DNA from 3 places in the Lactobacillus isalae genome. Region 1 is predicted to be linked to each of the others. Evidence: predicted binding sites of a transcription regulator. Region 1 holds the regulator's gene; each other region holds the start of a gene.
The links. The regulator HrcA, encoded in region 1, represses chaperone genes, less so after heat shock. The targets are predictions, from matches to a motif close to TTAGCACTCNNNNNNNNNGAGTGCTAA.
Positions count from the first base shown of each region.

Region 2: a site for HrcA is predicted at 5,092-5,118, ahead of QM512_RS08030 (ATP-dependent Clp protease ATP-binding subunit). Genes of this name have one in related genera too.
Region 3: a site for HrcA is predicted at 3,660-3,686, ahead of QM512_RS05815 (ATP-dependent Clp protease ATP-binding subunit). Genes of this name have one in related genera too.

Region 1 is NZ_OX443569.1:461,635-469,891, forward strand. It holds gene abc-f (ribosomal protection-like ABC-F family protein) at 1-1,347, shown strand, start outside; partial or broken gene QM512_RS02180 (GyrI-like domain-containing protein) at 1,365-1,990, shown strand; gene hrcA (heat-inducible transcriptional repressor HrcA) at 2,124-3,182, shown strand; gene grpE (nucleotide exchange factor GrpE) at 3,194-3,772, shown strand; gene dnaK (molecular chaperone DnaK) at 3,790-5,652, shown strand; gene dnaJ (molecular chaperone DnaJ) at 5,732-6,898, shown strand; gene lepA (translation elongation factor 4) at 7,042-8,257, shown strand, end outside.
Region 2 is NZ_OX443569.1:1,638,849-1,647,105, forward strand. It holds rRNA gene QM512_RS08020 (16S ribosomal RNA) at 1-986, opposite strand, end outside; gene QM512_RS08025 (APC family permease) at 1,420-2,817, opposite strand; gene QM512_RS08030 (ATP-dependent Clp protease ATP-binding subunit) at 2,943-5,060, opposite strand; gene QM512_RS08035 (alpha/beta hydrolase) at 5,313-6,227, opposite strand; gene QM512_RS08040 (PTS transporter subunit EIIC) at 6,217-7,536, opposite strand; gene QM512_RS08045 (hypothetical protein) at 7,708-7,944, shown strand; gene QM512_RS08050 (MDR family MFS transporter) at 8,058-8,257, shown strand, end outside.
Region 3 is NZ_OX443569.1:1,178,849-1,187,105, reverse strand. It holds gene QM512_RS05825 (peptide chain release factor 3) at 1-991, shown strand, start outside; gene QM512_RS05820 (DUF1827 family protein) at 1,037-1,315, opposite strand; gene QM512_RS05815 (ATP-dependent Clp protease ATP-binding subunit) at 1,448-3,616, opposite strand; gene QM512_RS05810 (hypothetical protein) at 3,823-4,005, shown strand; gene QM512_RS05805 (phosphocarrier protein HPr) at 4,125-4,391, shown strand; gene ptsP (phosphoenolpyruvate--protein phosphotransferase) at 4,391-6,130, shown strand; gene spxA (transcriptional regulator SpxA) at 6,327-6,728, shown strand; gene QM512_RS05790 (adaptor protein MecA) at 6,832-7,488, shown strand; partial or broken gene QM512_RS05785 (competence protein CoiA family protein) at 7,548-8,257, shown strand, end outside.

The DNA of each region.
Region 1 (8,257 bases):
AAATTACAGGGAACAGGAGCAATCCAATCTAAGCTTGAATTTAATTACTTTCCTCTTAATGTAAAAAACAAGGAACAATTGACTCTTTATGCTTTAGAAGAACAAGTTCAATTTGATCAATGGGAACTTGAGCTTGAGTTAAATTTAATGAAAGTAGACACTAATCTTATTTGGCAACCCTTTAATACTCTAAGCGGAGGAGAACAGACTAAAGTTTTATTAGCTCTATCTTTTATTAATAGGGATGCTTTTCCTCTTATTGATGAGCCAACTAATCATTTAGACGAAGAGTCACGAAAACAAGTAGTAGAATATTTGCATCATCATTCTAACGGCTATATTGTGGTTAGTCATGACCGAGAATTCTTAAATCAAATAACTGACCATATCCTTGCAATTGAAAATACAGAGATTCATTTATATCAAGGAAATTTTGCTAGTTATGAAGACACTAAAGAAAAACGAGATAAATTTAACCAACAGAGAAATGAGAAACTTCGTGGTCAAATTAAGACTCTAGATGAAAGTAGACAACGAATCAAGGGCTATTCTCTTCAATCAGAAAATAATAAAAAAGCTAGTGCGCATAAGAATGAAATTCATGCAGATATTAACAAGGGATTTTTTGGTCATAAGGCTGCTAAAATAATGAAAGGATCTAAGAATGTTGAAAGAAGAATGAACAAGGACATTCAAGACAGAAAAGGCTTGATGACCAATGTTGAATCTATACCAGATTTAGAGATGAATTTTCAGCCAAATTATCATTCGACTTTATTAGAAACACGGCATTTAGATCTGAAAGTTCAAGATAAAAATTTATTTAAAGATTTAAACTTAATTGTCGAAAATCAAGGAATTGTTTCTCTTGAAGGTAAAAACGGATCGGGAAAGTCTACTTTTTTAAAAAGCATTTTAAATAAAAGCGCAGATGTAAATTATCAAGGAATTTTAAGTTTAACTAGTGGCTTAAAAATTTCATATTTGCCACAAAATTTTGTTGAATATTCAGGCACTTTAGTAGAATTTGCTCACAAAGAGCATTTGTCTTATGAGCAGATGCTTAATATGCTTAAAAAAATGGGCTTTCCTAGAGAAAGTTTTCATACAAGAATTGAAGAAATGAGTATGGGACAGCAAAAGAGGGTTGCAATTGCCAAATCGCTTGTCGAAGATGCAGATTTTTATTTATGGGATGAGCCTGCTAACTACTTAGATGTATTTAACCAAGATCAATTAATCAATATTTTGAAAAAGACTAGGCCAGCGATGCTATTAGTAGAGCATGATGAGTATTTCATTAGTCAAGTTGCAAATAAAAGAATAAAATTAAATATAAAAGATTAGTTATAGAAAGAATAAAAATGGCATTTGACTATAAAAAGAATTCAAAGAACTTTATTTACCAAAAAAGCGACCTGAAATTATCAAGGTTCCCAAAATAAATTACATTGCGGTTGCAGGAAATGGCGATCCTAATCAAGAAGATGGAGCTTATAAAAAAGCTTTAGAGCTACTTTATGGACTTGCTTATAGGATCAAGATGAGCAAGAAGGGAGATCATAAAATTCCAGGCTATTTTGATTATGTTGTTCCTCCACTTGAAGGGCTGTGGTGGACAAAGGATAAAAAACAAGTTGATTATGCCCATAAAGAAAATTTCTCTTGGATGTCGATGATTAGAGTGCCTGACTTTGTTACATTAGAAGAATTTGATTGGGCAGTTAAGGCAGCTAGTGAAAAGAAAGAGAAAGATTTCTCACAAGTTAAGTTTTTTTCTTATGAGGAAGGACTTTGTGTTCAAGCCATGCATTGGGGCAGTTATGATGACGAGCCAGCAACAATAGAAAAAATGCATCAATTTGTTAAGAAAGAAAATTATCAGCTTGATATTCAAAATCCAAGATACCATCATGAAATATATTTAAGTGATCCAAGACGGACTAAAGTAGACCGGCGTAAGACTGTAATTAGGCTACCAATTAAGTAATCAGAAGCAAGCAATGAAGCTTGCTTTTTTGTTTAAATTTAATTAGCACTCGACTTGCACAATTGCTAAGTTATGGTATCATATTAATTGTTAGCACAAGAGAAAGAAGAGTGCTAATGATGGGGGCGAGAAAATGTTGACCGAACGGCAAGAACTTATTTTAAAGACTATTATTATGGACTTTACTCAGACACATGAGCCAGTAGGTTCCAAGACCGTGATGAATCAACTGCCTGTCAAGGTCTCAAGTGCAACAGTTCGAAATGAAATGGCGGCTTTGGAAGAACAGGGATTACTTGAAAAGACACACTCTTCAAGTGGTAGAATTCCTTCAACAGCTGGCTATCGCTACTACTTAGATCATTTGATTAATCCGGTAAAGATACCAGCATCCGTCTATAATCGAATTGTTTATCAATTAGATCAACCCTTTCAACAAGTTAATGAAATTGTACAAGAAGCTGCAAAGATTCTGTCTGATTTAACTAACTATACTGCTTTTGCTGCAGGACCTGAGACTCGTTCTGTTAAAGTAACGGGTTTTAGAATTGTTCCTCTTTCTAGTCATCAAGTAATGGCTATTTTAGTAACTGATGATGGTAACGTAAAGAATCAAATTTATACTTTACCTCATCATACTAATGGAGAAGAGATTGAAAAAGCAGTTAGATTGATTAATGATCAATTAGTTGGAAAATCGTTGAGTTCAATTAATGAGGTATTGCTTAAGAGAATTGCCGACCATCTTGTTGCTGGAGGATCAGCACCTGAAATTTTGGATTTGCTCCAAGATGTTATTAAGGATGCTGCAAGCGAGCAAATGTATGTCGATGGTCAGATCAATCTTTTAAGTAATTATGAAAATGATGATTTAACCAAAGTGAAATCACTCTATAAATTAATTGACCAAAATGATGCTATTTCAAGTTTAATTGGTTTTAATCCAGAAGATGGAATAAAGAATGATTCTAATTCAAAAGTTCAAGTTAAACTAGGGTCAGAATTACCGTCAGACTTACTTGAAGATTATAGTTTATTAACTGCACAATATAGTGTTGGTAAATATGGTAAAGGAACAATTGCACTACTAGGACCAACTAACATGCCATACTCGCAGATGATCGGATTACTCGAGTATTTTAGGAATGAACTAGCAAAGAAATTGTTAGATTATTATGGTAGATTTAAGTAAGGAGGTTAGCTGTGAGTAAAGAAGAGTTTCCGCATGAAAAAGATTTAAAAGACGAGGTGACCCCAGATAAGGCACCAAAGAAAGATCCAAAAGCAGCTCCGAAAGAGGAAGTTAAGGAAGATTCAACAAGAGATTATGAAAAAGAAATTGCTGAATTAAGTGCTAAGAATAAGGATCTTGAAGATAAATACTTACGTAGTGAAGCTGAGATTCAAAATATGCAGGCTCGTTATGCAAAAGAACGCGCTCAATTGATTAAATATGAGTCTCAAAGCCTAGCTAAAGAAGTTTTGCCAGCAATGGATAACTTAGAGCGTGCGTTAGCTGTTAAGGCAGATGACGAAGCTGCTAAGCAATTACAAAAAGGTGTTCAGATGACTCTTGATTCATTGATTAAATCAATGAAAGATCAAGGAATTACTGAGATTAAAGCCGAAGGCGAGACTTTTGATCCTTCACTTCATCAAGCTGTTCAAACTGTTGCAGCCGAAAATGATGATCAAAAGGATCACGTAGTTAAAGTTTTACAAAAAGGATATCAATATAAAGATAGAACATTAAGACCAGCAATGGTTGTAGTGGCTCAATAAGAAAGGAAGTTACATATATGTCAAAAGTTATTGGTATTGACTTAGGTACGACTAACTCAGCAGTTGCCGTACTTGAAGGTAAAGAACCTAAGATTATTACTAACCCAGAAGGTAACCGTACTACTCCTTCTGTAGTTGCTTTTAAGAATGGTGAAATTCAAGTTGGTGAAGTTGCCAAGCGTCAAGCTATCACTAACCCTAATACTATTGTTTCAATCAAGAGTCATATGGGTGAAGAAGGCTATAAAGTTAAGGTTGGCGACAAGGAATATACTCCACAAGAAATTTCAGCCTTTATTTTGCAATACATTAAGAAGTTTTCTGAAGATTACTTAGGTGAAAAGGTAACTGATGCAGTTATTACTGTTCCTGCTTACTTTAATGATGCACAACGTCAAGCTACTAAAGATGCTGGTAAAATTGCTGGCTTAAATGTTCAAAGAATTATCAATGAACCAACTGCTTCAGCTTTAGCATATGGCCTTGATAAAGATGAAAATGATGAAAAAGTTTTAGTATACGACCTTGGTGGTGGTACTTTCGACGTTTCCATCTTGCAATTGGGTGATGGTGTCTTCCAAGTATTATCAACTAATGGTGATACTCACCTTGGTGGTGATGACTTTGATAAGAGAATTATGGATTGGTTAATCCAAAACTTTAAGGAAGAAAATGGTGTTGACTTATCTAACGATAAGATGGCACTACAACGTTTAAAGGATGCTGCTGAAAAGGCTAAGAAAGACTTATCTGGCGTTTCATCAACTCACATTTCACTTCCATTTATTTCTGCTGGAGAAGCTGGTCCACTTCACCTTGAAGCTGACTTAACTCGTGCTAAGTTTGATGAATTGACTGATGACTTAGTTCAAAAGACTAAGGTTGCTTTTGACAATGCATTAAGTGATGCTGGATTGAGCGTAAACGATATTGACAAAGTTATTTTAAATGGTGGTTCAACTCGTATTCCTGCAGTTCAAAAAGCTGTTAAGGAATGGGCTGGTAAAGAACCTGACCACTCAATTAACCCTGATGAAGCTGTTGCCTTAGGTGCAGCCATTCAAGGTGGTGTTATTTCTGGTGATGTTAAGGACATCGTTTTACTTGATGTTACCCCATTATCACTTGGTATTGAAACAATGGGTGGTGTTTTCACTAAGCTAATCGATAGAAACACTACTATCCCAACTTCAAAGAGTCAAATCTTCTCAACTGCAGCAGATAATCAACCAGCTGTTGATGTTCACGTTCTTCAAGGTGAACGTCCAATGGCAGCAGATGACAAGACTTTAGGACGTTTTGAATTAACTGATATTCCACCAGCACCACGTGGTGTTCCACAAATTCAAGTTACTTTCGATATCGACAAGAACGGTATTGTAAATGTTTCTGCTAAGGATATGGGTACTGGTAAGGAACAAAAGATTACCATTAAGAGTTCTTCCGGCTTATCAGACGAAGAAATCAAGAAGATGCAAAAAGATGCTGAAGAGCATGCTGAAGAAGACAAGAAACGTAAGGAAGAAGTTGATTTACGTAATGAAGTAGATCAATTAATCTTTACTACTGAAAAGACTTTGAAGGAAACTAAGGGTAAAGTTCCTGAAACTGAAACCAAGAATGTTCAAGATGCTTTAGATGCTTTGAAGAAAGCTCAAAAAGATAACAACTTGGATGAAATGAAAGAAAAGAAGGAAGCTTTATCAAAGGCTGCTCAAGATTTAGCTGTTAAACTTTACCAACAAAATGGCGGTGCTCAAGGTGCTGCTGGTCAAGCTGGACCTCAAGGTGGTCAACCAAACAATGATAATGGCTCAAACAACGGTCAAGGTGGTTCAACTGTTGATGGAGACTTTCATAAGGTAGACCCTGACAAGTAAAAAGATTTATAATTAAATCAAACAAGAAAAGAACTGCGTGATTGTAGTTCTTTTCTTTTATGAATGAAGGAGTTTTCAGATGGCACAACGTGATTATTATGATGTGCTGGGTGTTGATAAGAATGCTAGTGAAAGTGACATTAACAAGGCTTACCGTAAGCTGGCAAAAAAATATCACCCAGACTTAAACCATGAACCTGGCGCTGAAGAAAAATATAAAGAAGTAAATGAAGCATACGAGGTTCTGCATGATAAGCAAAAAAGGGCTCAATATGACCAGTTTGGTCAAGCAGGTGTAAATGGTCAAGGCGGCTTTGGCGGTCAAGGTTTTGGCGGCTTTGGCGGCCAAGGTGGTTACTCATCTCAAGGCTTTGGCGATTTTGGTGATATTTTTGGTGATATCTTTGGCTCAGCATTTGGTGGTGGTAGAAGTCGAGTAGATCCTACTGCACCTCAAAAGGGTCAAGATTTAGATTATACAATGACAATTGACTTTATGGATGCAATCAAGGGTAAGAAGACAGATATTACTTACACTAGAAGTGAAGTTTGTCCAACCTGTGAGGGGTCCGGTGCTGAAAAGGGAACTCATCCAATTACTTGTGATAAATGTCACGGTACCGGTGTTATGACTGTAACTCGTCAAACTCCACTTGGCGTTATCCAACAACAGACTACTTGTGACAAGTGTGATGGACGTGGTTCAATTATTGAGCATCCATGCCAAACATGCCATGGTCAAGGCACAGTCGATAAAAAGCAAACTCTTGAAGTTAAGGTCCCAGCTGGTATTGACAATGGTCAACAAATTCGTTTGAGCGGTCAAGGCGAAGCTGGTAAGAATGGTGGACCTTACGGGGACTTATATATTGTCTTTAGAGTTAAACCAAGTAAAGAATTTAGAAGAAATGGCACTACTATTTATAGTGATGCTCCAATTTCTTTTGCTCAAGCTGCTTTAGGTGATAAGATCCGCGTAAATACTGTTCACGGACCAGTTGATTTGACTATTCCAGCTGGTACTCAACCTAATACTAACTTCAAGTTACGTGGTCAAGGTGTTCCTAAGATTAATGGTACTGGTAACGGGGACCAAGAAGTAACGGTTAAGGTTGTCATTCCAAAGAAGATTAATGATAAGCAAAAAGAAGCTTTAGTTGATTATGTTAAAGCCGGTGGTGGCAATATTTCTCCTCAAGAGAAGAACTTTTTCGAACGTTTAAAAGATAAATTAAACGGAGAATAGTAATAAAACGTATATCTCTAAGATGATGATGGGATATACGTTTTATTTGTATGATAATAATCTATCTTCTGAAAATATTGCATTAAGAATTTTATCTAGTACCCAGCCTTTGATATAATTAATAAAGCGAAAAAGGTGAGAACATGGATATAAAAAAATTACAAGACTATCAAAAACATATTCGAAATTTTTCAATCGTTGCTCATATCGATCATGGTAAGTCAACGATTGCAGACCGTATCTTGGAGCTAACGGATACTGTATCTGAACGTCAAATGAAGAATCAATTACTTGATGATATGCCACTAGAACGTCAGCGTGGTATTACTATTAAGCTTAATTCTGTTGAAGTAAAATATCATGCTAAAGATGGTGAAACATATATTTTTCACTTAATTGATACCCCAGGACACGTAGACTTTTCTTATGAGGTTTCGCGTTCTTTGGCAGCTTGTGAAGGAGCTCTTTTAGTAGTCGATGCAACTCAAGGTGTTCAAGCGCAAACCTTAGCTAATACTTATTTAGCAATTGACGATGATTTAGAGATTTTACCAGTTATTAATAAGATTGACTTACCTTCAGCTGATCCTGAAATGTGTAAGAATGAAATCGAAGAGATGATTGGACTTGATGCGTCAGATGCAGTTGAAGTTTCTGGTAAAACTGGACAAGGTATTCCAGAATTGCTTGAAGAAATTGTCCAAAAAGTTCCTGCTCCAAGTGGTGACTTAAATGCTCCGTTAAAGGCATTGATTTTCGATTCAAAATATGATGATTATCGCGGTGTTGTTTTATCTGTTCGAATTGAAGAAGGAACTGTAAAGCCTGGCGATAAAATTCGAATTATGAATACTGGAAAAGAATTTGAAGTAACAGAAGTTGGTGTTTCAAGTCCACATCCAGTTAAAAAAGACATGCTTATTGCTGGGGATGTTGGATATTTAACGGCAAATATTAAGTCTGTTCGTGAAACTCGTGTTGGTGATACGATTACAAGTGCTGAAAATCCAACTGAAAAGCCACTTCCTGGTTATCGTCAAATTCCACCTATGGTTTATTCTGGTATGTATCCAGTTGATAACCAAAAATATGATGATCTAAAAGAAGCTTTGCAAAAACTTCAATTGAACGATGCAGCCTTAGAATTTGAACCTGAAACTTCGCAAGCTCTAGGCTTTGGATTTCGTTGCGGATTCTTAGGATTACTTCACATGGATGTTGTTCAAGAACGACTTGAGCAAGAATTTGGTATGGATTTAATCATGACTGCACCAAGTGTGGATTACCATGCAATTATGAATGATGGTTCAACTAAGTTGATTGATAATCCTGCTGACTTGCCAGACGCTGGCGAATATA
Region 2 (8,257 bases), 940 kb from region 1:
AACCACATGCTCCACCGCTTGTGCGGGCCCCCGTCAATTCCTTTGAGTTTCAACCTTGCGGTCGTACTCCCCAGGCGGAGTGCTTAATGCGTTAGCTGCAGCACTGAGAGGCGGAAACCTCCCAACACTTAGCACTCATCGTTTACGGCATGGACTACCAGGGTATCTAATCCTGTTCGCTACCCATGCTTTCGAGCCTCAGCGTCAGTTGCAGACCAGAGAGCCGCCTTCGCCACTGGTGTTCTTCCATATATCTACGCATTCCACCGCTACACATGGAGTTCCACTCTCCTCTTCTGCACTCAAGTTCAACAGTTTCTGATGCAATTCTCCGGTTGAGCCGAAGGCTTTCACATCAGACTTATTGAACCGCCTGCACTCGCTTTACGCCCAATAAATCCGGACAACGCTTGCCACCTACGTATTACCGCGGCTGCTGGCACGTAGTTAGCCGTGACTTTCTAAGTAATTACCGTCAAATAAAGGCCAGTTACTACCTCTATCTTTCTTCACTACCAACAGAGCTTTACGAGCCGAAACCCTTCTTCACTCACGCGGCGTTGCTCCATCAGACTTGCGTCCATTGTGGAAGATTCCCTACTGCTGCCTCCCGTAGGAGTTTGGGCCGTGTCTCAGTCCCAATGTGGCCGATCAGTCTCTCAACTCGGCTATGCATCATTGCCTTGGTAAGCCGTTACCTTACCAACTAGCTAATGCACCGCAGGTCCATCCAAGAGTGATAGCAGAACCATCTTTCAAACTCTAGACATGCGTCTAGTGTTGTTATCCGGTATTAGCATCTGTTTCCAGGTGTTATCCCAGTCTCTTGGGCAGGTTACCCACGTGTTACTCACCCGTCCGCCGCTCGCTTGTATCTAGTTTCATTTAGTGCAAGCACTAAAATCATCTAGGCAAGCTCGCTCGACTTGCATGTATTAGGCACGCCGCCAGCGTTCGTCCTGAGCCAGGATCAAACTCTCATTTTCCTTTTTGAAAATGAGCTTTTTATCGTTTAGCTCTAAAACTTTCTTTGAGTTATCTCAAATTTATTGCTTGCGAATTGACTTCGCTTTTGTTTGGGATTTTTATTTATCCCGCACACTTTCAGCGAAACTTTGTTCAGTTTTCAAGGTACTACCGTTGTCATGTGACAACTTTTATATTATATCATGTCTTTTGATCTTTGACAAGAACTTTTTAATCTTTCTCATCTCTCTCAAATGACAGCTTTATAATATTATCATCTTTTCCCTGCTTTGACAAGATCTTTTTTAACCTTTTTATTGGCTCTTTTTGCTCTTGCCTCAAACAGCATGTATTACTTTACAGACTTTTTTCCTTTTCGTCAACCCTTTTCTGCTAAAATTTAGCATTATTTTTTAGAGTGCTAAAAAAGGCTTCACAATCGAAGCCTTTTTGTTAATTTTGTAATTTAGAATGTTTTATTCCATATGTTGCATACACAATTATTCCCACTATTAGCCAAATTCCAACCATAATCTTAGTAGTTTTCGGTAACATCCAAATAAAGTATACACTCAATAATCCAGCTACCACAGGTAATACAGGATAAAGTGGCATTTTAAACCCATCATTCACTATATCTTTTCTATGACGAAGTGGAATAATTCCAAAAGAAATCAAAGCAAACGCAATTAAAGTTCCCGCATTGATTAAGGATGCCAATTCCATCAAAGGAACCAATCCTGCAAAAACAGCAGCTACTATTGTAGAAACAATTACTGCATGATCCGGAATCATTTTCTTAGCATGCACGCTTCCCATCGAATCAGGCAGCAATCCATCTCTTCCTAAAGCATATAGTAATCTCGATCCACCTAAAAGCATAGTAATCATCGCAGTAAAGATACCTACCAAAGCTCCTACTGTAATCAATTTATTCCAAGCAGTCAATCCTACAACTTTCAAGGCATACGCAGCTGGATCGTCTACATTTAACTGCTTGTAGTTTACCATTCCGGTTAAGACTAAGGAAAAACTAACATATAGTAACACAGCAATAATTACTGTTCCCATAATTCCTTTAACAACATTTTTTTCAGGATCTTTAGTCTCAGCACTGTTAGCGGCTAAAGCATCAAAGCCAATAAATGCAAAAAACACTGTTGCAGCAGCTGTAGAAATTCCTCCAATTCCTAACGGTGGAGTTTGGAACTTTTTAGGATAAAAAGGAATATAGTTCTCAGTCTTAATGTAAAAAAGTCCAATTACAATAAACAAAATAATAATTGCTACTTTTATGATTACAGCAATATTTTCTACACGTTTAGAAAGATTAGCTCCTTGATATAAAATTAAAGCAACAATTAAAACAATTAAAACTGCAGAAAAGTTGATTACGCCGCCTTCCATTGGACCAGCTTCAAGAGCTTTAGGCAAATGAATCCCAATTGGAGCCAAAATATTATTATTAAAATATGATGCAAAACCAGTAGCTTCAGCAGAAACTGCTAAAAAGTATTCTAATAACAGTCCCCAGCCAATTATCCAGCCTACGACTTCTCCGTAAATTACGGAACCAAATGAATACGCAGAACCAGCTACTGGCATAGCAGAAGAAAATTCAGCATATGCCATCCCCACCATACCAGAAACTATGGCTGCTAATAAAAAAGAAATCGCAACCGCAGGTCCGGCATGTTGAGCTGCTTCATGACCAGGTAAAATAAAAATTCCAGTTCCGATAACTGCTCCAATTCCCAGTGCAACTAAATCACGTGCATTCAAGTGTCTAGTCAACCGTGAATCAGCTTTTAAAAAAGTTTTTACTGGAACTTTCTTAAAGAAGTTTTTCATCCTAACTCTCCTTAATTTATTTTTAATTATTATACCTGATTTTGTGGGGATTTCTACCCTATAATTAAAATTAATTAAAAAAAGACCGCGAAATTATTCGCGGTCTTTCTTAAAAATAGAGTTAACTATTTTTCTTCTTTCTTATCAGCCTTTTCAGCTTCCTTGATGTCTTTCTTTTCTTGTTCACGAGTTTCTTTATCGAACAAAACATCTTCTAAAATCTCACCATTTAAGTACAAGTGCTTATCATCAATAGTGAATTTAACTTCCTTAGTATCTGGCTTAGAAACAATCAACTTAGCAGCTGGAGTTTCAAGATCTTGTTCAACAACTCTTCTTAATGGACGAGCACCAAATTCCTTGTCATATCCCTTCTTAGCCAAGTACTTCTTAGCATCAGCAGTAACATGAAGTTTGATGTTTCTCTTAGCAAGAGATTTTTCCATCTTAGCTAAGTAGAGGTCTAAGATCTTAAGCATATCTTCACTAGTCAATGAGTTGAATGGCACAATTGCATCCAGACGGTTCAAAAATTCTGGTCTGAAGTAAACTTCAAGTGCCTTACGTAAAGCATCTTGATCGTCACCCTTAAGTAACTTATCAGAGTATCCAGCGTTTGAAGTCATGATAATGATAGTATCCTTGAAGGAAATTGTTCTACCTTGTGCATCAGTCAAACGACCATCATCCATAATTTGAAGTAAAGCGTTGAAGACTTGTGGATTTGCTTTTTCAATTTCATCAAGCAAAATCAATGAATATGGTTGGTGACGAATCTTTTCAGTTAATTGTCCACCTTCACCATAACCAACATAACCTGGTGCTGAACCAATCAACTTGTTAACAGCCATTTGGTCTTGGTATTCTGACATATCCAAACGTACTAAAGCATCAGCCTTACCAAACAACTTAATTGCTAATTGTTTAGCCAATTCAGTCTTACCAACACCGGTAGGACCAGTAAGTAAGAATGAACCAGTTGGGCGGTTAGAGTCCTTAAATACTTGCTTACGAGCAATTGCGTCAGTGATGATATCAATTGCCTTATCTTGGTCAATAACAACCTTCTTTAAATCAGCAGCTAAGTTAGCGTTCTTTTGAGCTTCATTTGCATTAATTTCGCTCATTGGGATACCAGTCTTAGTTTGAATTAAAGCGTACATATCTTCTGGTGTAACTTTAAGTTCACTTGCTTTACCAGCAGTCTTAAGGTCCTTCTTAAGGTCTTCAATTTCTTTCTTAAGCTTAGCAGCTTCGTCATACTTTTCATTCTTAGCTGCTTCTGCTTTTTTACCTTCTAAGGCATGAATCTTATTCTTAATTGAAGTTTCATCCTTTTGATCCATACCCAAAGACTTCTTAGCACCAGCTTCATCCATTAAGTCAATTGCCTTATCTGGTAAATGACGATCATTGATGTAACGGTTTGAAAGTTCAGCAGCAAGTTTTAGTGCTTCTGGATCATATTTAACATTGTGATACTTTTCATATCTTGGAGCTAAGCCCTTCAAAATTTGAATAGCATCCTTGATAGTTGGTTCTGGAACTTGAACTGGTTGGAATCTTCTAGCTAAAGCAGGATCCTTTTCGATTTGTTGGTATTCACTAGTTGTTGTTGCACCAATTACACGAATTTCGCCACTTGCTAAAGCTGGCTTTAAGATGTTAGCAGCATCCCCAGAATTGTTTTCTGAGTCAGTAGAACCTGCACCAACAATATTATGTAATTCATCGATAAAGAGGATAACGTTCTTATCACCTTTAGCTTTATCAATAATCTTCTTTAATTTTTCTTCAAAACTACCACGAAGAGAAGTACCTGCAACCAATTCATTGATGTTTAACTCAATAATATGAGCGTTCTTTAATTTTTCTGGAACATCCCCATCAACAATTCTTTGTGCCAATCCTTCAACTACTGAAGTTTTACCAACACCAGCAGGTCCAGTTAAAACTGGGTTATTCTTCTTACGTCTACTTAAAATTTCAATAACTTGGTCAATAACTGCAGTACGACCAATAACTGGATCGTACTTACCATTCTTAGCTTGTTCAGTTAAATCAACACCAATTGGCTTTTCTTTTTGTTGTTGGCCGTTTTGAGCTCCTTGTTGAGGTGCTTGACCAGCGCTAAATCTCATTGGTTGTTGACCATTAGACATTCTTCCATCATTGAAAAAGTCTCTATTTAATTCATTAAACAAATCATCAAAATTGTAGTTTCCATTGTCAAAGTATGCCATGCTTTACACACTCCTCATATTCTTCAAAATTTTAGCACTCATTAGTTTTAAGTGCTAACTACTCACAGCTTTTATTATAGCAGGTTATCCACAGAAATCCAAATATTATATCATATTTTTTCCACAGAATATTTTAATTTGTGAACAAAATAAGCGCAATATACTATTTAAAGCATATTACGCCTAAATTGTTTGTGAATTGATATGTCAGATTTATCTATAAATTATTTATTTTTATTATTTTTCCAATTTTTAATTATTTAACTTTTTATTTTGCTTTTTACGTCCCTCTTTTGGTTTTTGCCCACTTCTTGGTGCCTTATCTCCATTATTATTTGCAAGCAGATATTGTTCAATTAGTTGCACTACTTGCTTATTTTGAGGTAACGATGAATGTTGTGCATCAGCACCAGTGACTGTCATTGTTGTATAATGTTTTACCTGATTTTGAAAAATATACTTCCCGGCCGCCACACTACTTTCTGGTACTAGGCCATCAGATTCATAATTTTCCCCACCAGAAATTGAATATACATCTAAATTATCAGGTATTTTCTTTCGATTTTTAATAAAATCAGTCAGCATTTCAGTCTTGTGGCCAATATTGCTCTCATTAAAATTATACGGTGTACCTAAAGTCATTAGCTTCTTTATTTCTATTTCATCACTATAATCTGCATAGTAATTTTCTAACCAGTACGTCCAAATTAAGCCACCATTTGAGTGCCCAAATGCCTTAAAATTATTAAATTTATATTGTTGACTAATTTGAGCAAAAGCTTCATCAAACCAACCAGCTTGCTTTTTAATATTGGCATAGCCATCATGATTATTTTCAAAACCGACTACAATAAAAGGCTCATTATCGTTACGATTAATTTTACCGCTATATTTTAGGGCTCCATCTTTCTTTACTTGAATTTTCAATAAACTATGCTTCTTATAAGTATCTTTATTCAGTAAACTAACTAATTCATTGAATCGCTCTGTCGTTGCACTAGAGCCCGGAATCATAATTACAGGCGACATTTGTGATTTTCTTCTTTCAGCCAAATCACGGTTAGCATTTTTAATCCAAAAGAAAGTAGGTATAGCTAAAATAATTAAAAATATAAAAGTACCTAGCAAAAGCAGGCGATTTTTCGAGATTATTTTTTTACTTAACATATTCATAACCTGCTTCCTCATCATTTAGCAAATCAATTTCATCTTGAACATCTTTCGCCATTTTCACAATTGGCAAATAAAGTAAAATATCAAAAGCAAATAACAGCATCGAAAAGACTAAAGCCTGCCAAGTTCCGTTAGTAGCAATAAAGGCAACTAGTGGACCAGGCGTACCTGATAACACATTATAAGCTGAAGCCGGAACTAAATGGATTGCAATCATACTTGCTGCTAAAAGCATGTTAATGACAGGTAAAACTACATATGGAAACAGAAATAATGGATTCAGCATAATCGGAATTCCAATGAAGGCTCCCTGATTTGAGCCAAATAGAGTAGGTATAAAACTCCAACGTGCTACTCGAGCAATGCTATTTTTCTTAATAAAAATCAAAACACCTATCAATAAGACTAGCGTTAAGCCACTACCACCAAACTTCCCATACGATTGATATAAGGAGTTACCAACATAAGGATTAGGTACATTCCAACTTGAGCCATGAGTTAAAGCGTAATTCATATTAGCTACGTTAGTTGCACTATCACTTCCCGCAGTTAGCGAAGCTAATGGTTGACCAACTCCCAGCCAATTTAAAAGAAGGGCTAAAAGGAGCAGAGGAATAAACACACCTAAATTTAAGTTGTTTTGGCCCTGGTTTTGGAAAAATTGATAAAAGTTACTGGCAACAACTCGCACATGAACTAAACTAGATACAATACCAATTATTAATCCAATTACCCACGTTGCAAGCATAGGACGAAATGAATTAAAAGCTCTCTTTTTAATACTTTGTGCACTTTCTGCATGTTGATGGTGATATTCAACACCCAGAAATCTAAAAATCAAGCCTGTCCCAAAGCCAATTAAAAGGGCAAACAAGAAACTATTAATATTTAAAAATCGCCAGTTAAATGACAATTGAAAGTCTCTAACATCCCTAAAACGATATGCACACAAAAGTAAGGCTAGCATTCCTGAAACACCAGCCATCTGGGCATCTTTCTGGTATAGTCTAGCCGTGTATTGGGCTGAAAAATAAGCTGTAAAAATACCAAACGTCCCAAATATCACGCTAGTGACACCTTGGCAAGAATACCATGCAGCATTAAAGATCTGGTCTGGTAGCCACTTATCAAAGTAAAAAATATTTGATATTAAACTTGTCGGTGAAAAAACGCTCTGCCACAAAAATTGAAAAATACTTCCAACAACTGCTAGTGGCATTAACATCATCAAAGTACGATCAGCCACCCTAAAAAATGCTAATCTTCGCAGTCGAACAACAGTATTAAAAATTATTCTTTCCATATTTCATAGTCCTCAGCTTTAATAATCTATTCTCTAGTTTAAATTAAAAAACAAAAGAAACCTATGATTTTAAAAAAATAAAAACAATTTAAGTCTAGCAAAGTTTCCATAGTCCCTGGTTAAAGAAAGAAAATGCTATAATGAGAAAGAAGATAATAAGGGAGAAAAATCATGGCTAAACGAAGTTTTTCTATTAATGATGAAACTGATCGTCTGTTAAGCTACTATTTAGATCATTCTGAAAAAGAATGGGATGTAGTAATTAACGAAGCAATTAAATATTATATCTGCGACCATTTAAGTCAAAAGCAGGTTCATGAAGCAGTCAAACATACTGGTAAAGATGCCTTTCCAGCTGATGAAGTTCTACGTAACTTCAATAGTAGCTGGATGAACGGAGACGCTTAAAGGATTGCCTAAATTACTATTTTCGATCAAAATGAAGATAGCTGTATTAAAAATAAGCTGACAAATGTCAGCTTATTTTTCTACGATAAATTTTAATTTAAAGGAGGAAAAACATGCTCAAAAAACATGCATTAGATCCAATTAAGTTAATTTGGCTATTTGCTGGTTCATTAATAATTAACACTGGAGTCAGCTTCATTTGGCCCCTGACTACTATTTACATTCATAATTATCTTCATGAAACACTAACAGTAGCGGGAATTGTTTTATTCATTAATTCAGCTTTTACAATGGTTGGGAATGCCTTAGGTGG
Region 3 (8,257 bases), 720 kb from region 1:
AGATGATGATGACCGCTATTTACCATTAGATGAAAATGGTAAGTTATCAGAGAAAGAACCTTTGGCCCAAGATAGTTTATATCAATCAACATTAGATGATATTGACTTGTTAAAAGAAGCTGGAAATACTTTTGATAAAGAAAAAATTCTCAAAGGAGATCAAACACCAGTCTTCTTTGGCTCCGCTTTGACTAATTTCGGTGTTGAAACTTTCTTAGATAGTTTTGTTAATTTGGCACCAGCTCCACAAGAGCATACTGTTAATGATGATGAAAAATTGGCTGCTGATGATCCAGAATTCTCTGGCTTTGTCTTTAAGATTCAAGCTAATATGAATCCCAACCACCGCGACCGAATTGCGTTTGTAAGAATTGGTAGTGGAGAATTTAAGAAGGGGATTGATGTAACTTTAGCTAGAACTGGAAAACCAGTTAGATTAAATAATGCAACTGAGTTTATGTCTAGTGAACGAGTTCAGGTGTCTGATGCTGTAGCCGGTGATATTGTTGGGCTATATGATACAGGAAACTTCCAAATTGGAGACTCAATTTACGCTGGTAAGAAGAAAATTGTCTATCCGGCTTTGCCACAATTTACACCAGAAATTTTCATGCGTGTAACTGCTAAAAACGTTATGAAGCAGAAGTCGTTCCATAAAGGGATGAATCAGCTAGTTCAAGAAGGTGCAATTCAACTTTATCGAGGCTATGCAACTGATGATTATATTCTTGGTGCAGTTGGTCAATTGCAGTTTGAAGTCTTTTCTTTCAGAATGAAGAATGAATATAATTCGGAAGTTGAGCTTCATACTTTAGGAAATCGTGTTGCACGCTGGATTAATCCTGATCAATTGGATCCTAAGATGTCATCGTCTCGTAACTTGTTAGTGAAGGATAGAGAAGGCGAGCCATTGTTCTTGTTTGAAAATGCATTTGCCGAAAGATGGTTTAAGGATAAATATCCAGACGTAGAATTAACATCAAGATTGTAAGAAAAAAGCCGTGGAAAATTTCCACGGCTTTTTTGAATTGCGATTTTATCGATCACAAGTAATAGAAATAATTTTTCTACTTTTATCAACTGTTATGTCATAAATTCGATCTTCATGAATTAGACGCTTAATAACAAATTCTACTTCATCTTGTCTAATAGGACGTTTATGATTTTCCATAACAATTTCAATCTTATCTACTGTTTCGCTGTATACTACTGTGGTATTACCTAAAGAGTAAACTTTTACGAATTGACTATTAGTAGCTGCTAGTTGTCTTTGGACTAAATCACGGTAGCTATTTGTAACATCAATTAAATGCATCATATTTATAACCTCGATATATAAATGTGTCTTTAAAATCCCAATTTAAGTATAACCTTTTTTGAACGATTTATAAAAAATAAATAAAAATAAGAGCCAAATTGTGTGGCTCTTATTTTCGATATATAATGATTATTTTTCGCTAATCGTAATTTCGTTATCAACTACATCTGCTTTTAACTCTTTAGCGGCTGGATTATCTAATTTGTAGTCAGCTACTTTATCTTCAATTTCTTCTTGAATTGTACGACGAAGCGGACGAGCTCCCATAGATGGATCATAGCCTTTTTCTACAAGTAGCTCTTTTGCTTGAGGAGTAACTTCAATATGAAGACCTTGATCTTTAACCATATTGTTAGTGTTAGCAAGCATTAGGTCGACAATCTTAATTAAGTCCTTCTTATCAAGAGCATTGAATTCAACAATATCATCAAGTCTGTTTAAAAATTCAGGCTTGAAGTATTGACCTAAAGTATTCTTGAATTGTTCTTGATGGCTATTTTCAGCAGCAAAACCTACACTAGCTTCTTTAATTCCTTGTCCAGCATTGGAAGTCATGATGATAATCGTGTCTTTGAATGAAACTGTCCGACCTTGAGAGTCAGTTAAGCGACCATCATCAAGAATTTGTAAGAAGAGGTGAAGTACATCTGGGTGAGCTTTTTCGATTTCATCGAATAAAATTAAGCTGTAAGGATTGTGACGTACTCTTTCTGTTAATTGACCAGCTTCTTCATAGCCGACATAACCTGGAGCAGAACCGATTAATTTAGATACTGAGTATTGTTCCATGTATTCACTCATATCAAAGCGAATCATAGCATCTTCAGTACCAAAAATTTGTTTAGCTAATTGCTTAGCTAATTCTGTTTTACCAACACCAGTTGGTCCTACAAATAAGAATGAGCCTATTGGACGACCTGATTTGTTGAAACCAACACGGTTACGACGGATCGCGCGAGCTACAGTTTCAACAGCTTTATCTTGACCAATTACATTATCTTTAAGATCAGTAGCTAAATTCTTTAATTGGGTCTCTTCTTGTTTTTGTAAATCGCCAACTGGAATATTAGTTTTTTCTTCAACGATCTTATTCATGATCTTTTCAGTAATTTTAGGAGTTTGATCAGGATCTACCTTTTGATCTTTCAGCTTTTCATACTTTTCAATTTGATCACGGTAGTAAGCAGCTTTTTCGTAGTCTTCATTCTTTAAAGCATCTTGCTTTAGACTTTCAGCAGCATCTAGTCTTTCTTTGATCTTTTCACTATCGACATAAGGAATAGTGAGGTTCATTCTTGAACCTGCTTCATCTAATAAGTCAATTGCCTTATCTGGTAAAAAGCGGTCTTGGATGTAACGAGAAGAAAGATCAACTGCAGCTTGAATTGCTTCGTCTGTATAGTGAACGTGGTGGTAATCTTCGTAACGTTTACGAATACCTTGCAAGATTCTAACAGTTTCTTCAGTAGTAGGTTCCTTAACTTCAATTGGTTGGAATCTACGTGCTAGAGCAGAATCTTTTTCAATGTTACGGTATTCTTTAATGGTAGTAGCTCCAACTAGTTGGAATTCTCCACGAGCTAAAGCAGGCTTGATAATATTACCAGCGTCCATACCGCCTTCGGCATTTCCTGCACCAACTAATTCGTGAATTTCATCAATAAATAGGATAATATTATCATTTTGTTCAAGTTCTTTAATTAGTTGTTGCATCCTTTGTTCAAATTGCCCACGAATGCCAGTACCTTGAACCATAGAAACCATATTTAATGAAATAATTCTTTTATCTTGAAGTTTGGCAGGAACAGACCCGTCGACAATTTGTTGTGCTAAACCTTCAACAACTGCGGTTTTACCAACACCGGCTTCTCCAATAAGAACTGGATTATTTTTAGTACGTCTATTTAAAATTTCAATAACGCGGGCGATTTCCTTGTCACGACCAATAACTGGATCGATTTTACCTTTTTTTGCTAGGTCGGTTAAATCTGTACCATATTGATCTAATAGTGACTTTTGACCACCGTTATTTCCACCGCGGCGTCCGCCGCCCATTTGCATACGTGGATCTCTGCCTTGAGGATTATTTTGTTCATTGTTATTGTTATTATTTAAGGCGTTGAATAAATCATCAAAATCGCCAAAAAATGCATTGTTATTCATGTTATTATTTTGTCCTTGTTGATTTTTCAATTCTTGATAGCATTGTTGACATAAAGAAATTTCACGGTCTTGTCCATTTACATTTGTGTAAAGATGAATGGAAGCAGGACGTTCATGACAGTTATCACATAACATTAATAATTCCGCCTTTCTTATAATATTCAGGCTATATTTTATCTTAGCACTCTTAACGCTTAAGTGCTAACTTGCTAATATCATAGTACGGATACTTACTAATTGCAAGTAGTAAGACTAGTTTTTTATTCAAAATTGTTATAATAGTTAGAGAATTAAATTTTTTATTAAGATTATGCAAAATTCAGAGAGGAAAGCTATAAGACATGGATTATGAAAAAATATTAGATCAAATCATAAGTGGAGAATTAAAGGAATATAAAGTTAGTCCAAAAGATGCCTTTCAATTCCAGTTAGCCCTTAGAAGCTATGGTAAAAGACAAAGTATAACTGGAATTGCTCAACGTGGGGGAGACATAATTTATACCTTATCTGACAATGAAAATTAAGCACTTTATAATGTAAACATTTACATTTGTGTTGTTTTCATTTTGAAAACATGATAACCTAATAAACGAGTGGGTATAAAACTCCCGATTATTTTTGATTTTAAAGGAGATAATTTAAAATGGAAAAACGCGAATTTCATATTATTGCTGAAACTGGTATTCATGCTCGTCCAGCTACTTTGTTGGTACAAGCTGCTTCTAAGTTTAACTCAGATATTAACTTGGAATACAACGGTAAGTCAGTAAACTTGAAGTCAATCATGGGTGTTATGTCTTTAGGTGTTGGCCAAGGTGCAGACGTAACTATTACTGCTGATGGTGACGATGCTAAAGAAGCAATCGAAGCTATTGCTGACACTATGAAAAAGGAAGGTTTAGCTGAATAATGTCGAAAACTTTAAAGGGAATTGCTGCCAGCGATGGTATTGCAGTTGCACCAGCCTACCTTTTGGTAGAACCTGACCTTTCGTTTTCTAAAACCTCAGTTAGCGATGTTGATGCTGAAGTAGCTCGCTTTAAAAAAGTTGTTGAAGAATCAACTAAGGAACTTGAAAAAGTTCGTGATAAGGCTAAGGAAAGTTTAGGAGCAGAAGAAGCACAAGTTTTTGATGCTCACCTTCTCTTCTTAAGTGACCCAGAATTTACTGGTGCCATTGAAACAGAAATCAAAGATCAAAAAGTTAATGCTGAAGCTGCATTAGATGAAACTGCACAAAAGTTCATCGCCATTTTTGAAGGCATGACTGATAATGCATATATGCAAGAACGTGCTGCTGATGTACGTGATGTTTCAAAGCGTCTTATGGCACACCTTCTTGGTAAGAAATTACCAGATCCTGCAGCTATCGACCATGAAGTTGTTGTTGTAGCTTACGATTTAACACCAAGTGATACAGCTCAACTTAACAAGAAATACGTTAAGGGATTTGTAACTGATGTTGGTGGTAGAACTGCTCACTCAGCAATCATGGCTCGTTCATTAGAAATTCCAGCTGTTGTTGGTACTGAAAGCATTACTAAAGATGTTAAAGACGGCGATATGCTTATTGCTGACGGTTTAGATGGAGATGCTATCATCGATCCAACTGATGCTCAAATCGAAGAGTACACCAAAAAGGGTGAAGCCTTCGCTAAGCAAAAGGAAGAATGGAAGAAGCTTAAGAATGAACCATCTGTAACTGCTAACGGTAAGAAGTTCATTATTGCTGCTAACATTGGTACTCCTAATGATATGAAGGGTGTAAAAGAAAACGGTGCTGAAGCAATTGGTTTGTACAGAACTGAATTCTTATACATGGATTCAAAGGACTTCCCATCTGAAGAAGCTCAATTCGATGCTTACAAGAAAGTTATCGAAGACATGGATGGTAAGCAAACTATCATTAGAACTTGTGATATCGGTGGTGACAAGCACTTAGACTACTGGGATCTTCCAGAAGAAATGAACCCATTCCTAGGTGTTCGTGCTATCCGTCTTTCTATGCAATACAAGGATATCTTTAGAACTCAATTAAGAGCTTTACTTCGTGCATCTGCATACGGTCCATTAGGAATTATGTTCCCAATGATTGGTACTTTAGCAGAATTACGTGAAGCTAAGCAAATCTTAGCTGAAGAAAAAGATAAACTTGCTAAAGAAGGCGTTAAGATCGGTGACGACTTACAAGTTGGTATGATGATCGAAGTTCCAGCTGCAGCAGTGTTAGCTGACCAATTTGCTAAAGAAGTTGACTTCTTCTCAATTGGAACTAACGATTTGATTCAATACACTATGGCTGCCGATCGTGGTAACGATAATGTTTCTTATCTTTACCAACCATACAACCCATCTGTTTTACGTTTGATTAAGCACACTATTGATGGTGCTCATGAAAATGGTATTTGGTGTGGTATGTGTGGTGAAGCTGCTGGTGATGACATTATGTTCCCAATTCTTTTATCAATGGGACTTGATGAATACTCAATGAGTGCAACTTCAATCTTACGTATCAGAAGTTTGATGAAGAAGATCAATACTGAAGATATTAAAGAGTTAGCTAATAAAGCTTGCTTCGTTTCAGAAACTGCTGATGAAAACAAGAAGCTAGTTGAAGAAACTATGAAGAAGCTTAACATTATTGACTAGTTAAAAAGAGTACGTAAGTACTCTTTTTTTCTTGCATAACTTCACACAAACTTCATTATTTGCTGATAAAGTATACTTGTAAGCTAATAAAAAAGAAATTTGATTACAACTTACAAAAAACAAGTATTTGTGATACAATATTTGTTGTAAGTGAAACAGTAGTTATTTTTCTACACGCAAAGGAGTGTGGAGTTAAGTGTTAAATTTATATACATCACCAAGTTGTACTTCATGTCGTAAGGCTAAAGCATGGTTAAAGGAACACGATATTTCATTTAAAGAAAGAAATATTTTCGCCAACCCATTAAATAAAGATGAAATCATGCAAATTTTACGAATGACTGAAAACGGAACAGAAGAAATTATTTCTACTCGTTCTCGTACTTTTCAAAATTTAAAGATCAATTTAGACGATCTATCAATTGATCAATTAATTGATCTTGTTGAAAAGAATCCAAGTCTATTAAGACGTCCGATCATCATGGATGACAAACGTTTGCAAGTAGGTTATAACGAAGACGAAATTAGAAGATTTCTTCCTCGAAAGGTACGTCGCTTAGAACTCGAAGAGATCCAAGCAATGACTGCTGATTTTTAAATAAAAAGTTGTAAAAACGTTAGCTTTTTTAAGCTAGCGTTTTTATATGAGTAAGAAAATAGGTTACAATGTATTAAAGACAGAGACTTCGAGGTGATAATAAGTGGAAGTACACAGAATAAGTGAAAATACCATTCGTGTAACAATGGATGCAGATGAACTTAAAGAGCGTGGAATAACAATGCTCGATTTGTTAGGAAACAAAAGTCAAATTCAACATTTCTTCTATCAAATTTTAAGTGAAGTCGATACAGATCATACTTTTGCTAAAGGCGATCCAGTTACTTTTCAAGTTATGCCAAGTAGTTCTGGGTTAGAATTACTTATTTCCAAAGTACCAGATAGCGATGATGATACTAGTGACAATCCTAATGATCAATTACGTGATCTGTTAAAAGGATTGGGAGCTGGAGCAGAGGATGATCAACGCAAAACTGAAATCAACAATGATCAAGATAAATTAGTTAGCGATAATCGCCGAGTCTTTAAGATTGATAGTATTGATTTAGTTGCCGCCTTAGCTGATGCGTTAAAAGTTGAAGGATTAGCATCTAGTCTATATACATACCATCATGAATATTATTTGGATTTAGCATATTTGGATGACAATTATGTAGAATTAAAACCTGAGGATACTTGGGTAATTGCGAATGAGTATGGAAATGGAATGACAGAGAAACAATTCCAAAGAATAAAGAAAAATGCTAAATGCTTAATTGGCCAAGATGCATTAGGAAATTTAAGACAATATTTTGACTAAAAATAAAAGGAGATGAAAAAAATCATCTCCTTTTTGCGTACATAATATTGGGCGATAAAATGTATGCTGCTATTTTAAATAAAAAACTAGTTTTAGCGGTTAATGAGGCAGAGCAAGTTAGTAAGGGATTAAAGATATTGAATCGTGATTATTATACTTGTCCCTCTTGCAAACACAGAATGATTTTAATTATATCAGAAGAAAAGATGCCATTTTTTAAGCATTTTCATTAATTAAAAGGGACAGGTGAGAAAGAGGAACATTCGCAAGCAAAGAATCTTTTATGCACAGCCTTAAAAGCAAATGGAATACAAGCAGACGTTGAAGTTACGCTTTTGGATCAACAATTAAGGGCAGATGTATTAGTAGCTAATAAATTGTCTTTTGAAGTGCAGTGCGCTCCATTAAGTGAGGCAGAATTTAGTCATCGTCATAATCTTTATAAAAAGTTACATATAAAAGATATTTGGATTGTGGGGAAGAGACATTATTTGAAAAATAAACTTAACCACTCTCAAGAAATTTTCCTAAGATATAGTAGAAAATGGCAATGGTATTACTTAGAGATTAACCCTTTTAATTGTGTAATTACCTTGAAATATAATATTTTGAAGGCTGCACTTAGCACAGAAGTTGAATATGCTGTTAAGACATTTCCACTAGATGAAAAAGGCATTTTTGACTTATTTACTTTTACTCCATCTGGAAAAGTAAAGTCAAAGTTTTCTCGTATCCAGGATCAAAAATTATATTTACAAAAGCAAATTGC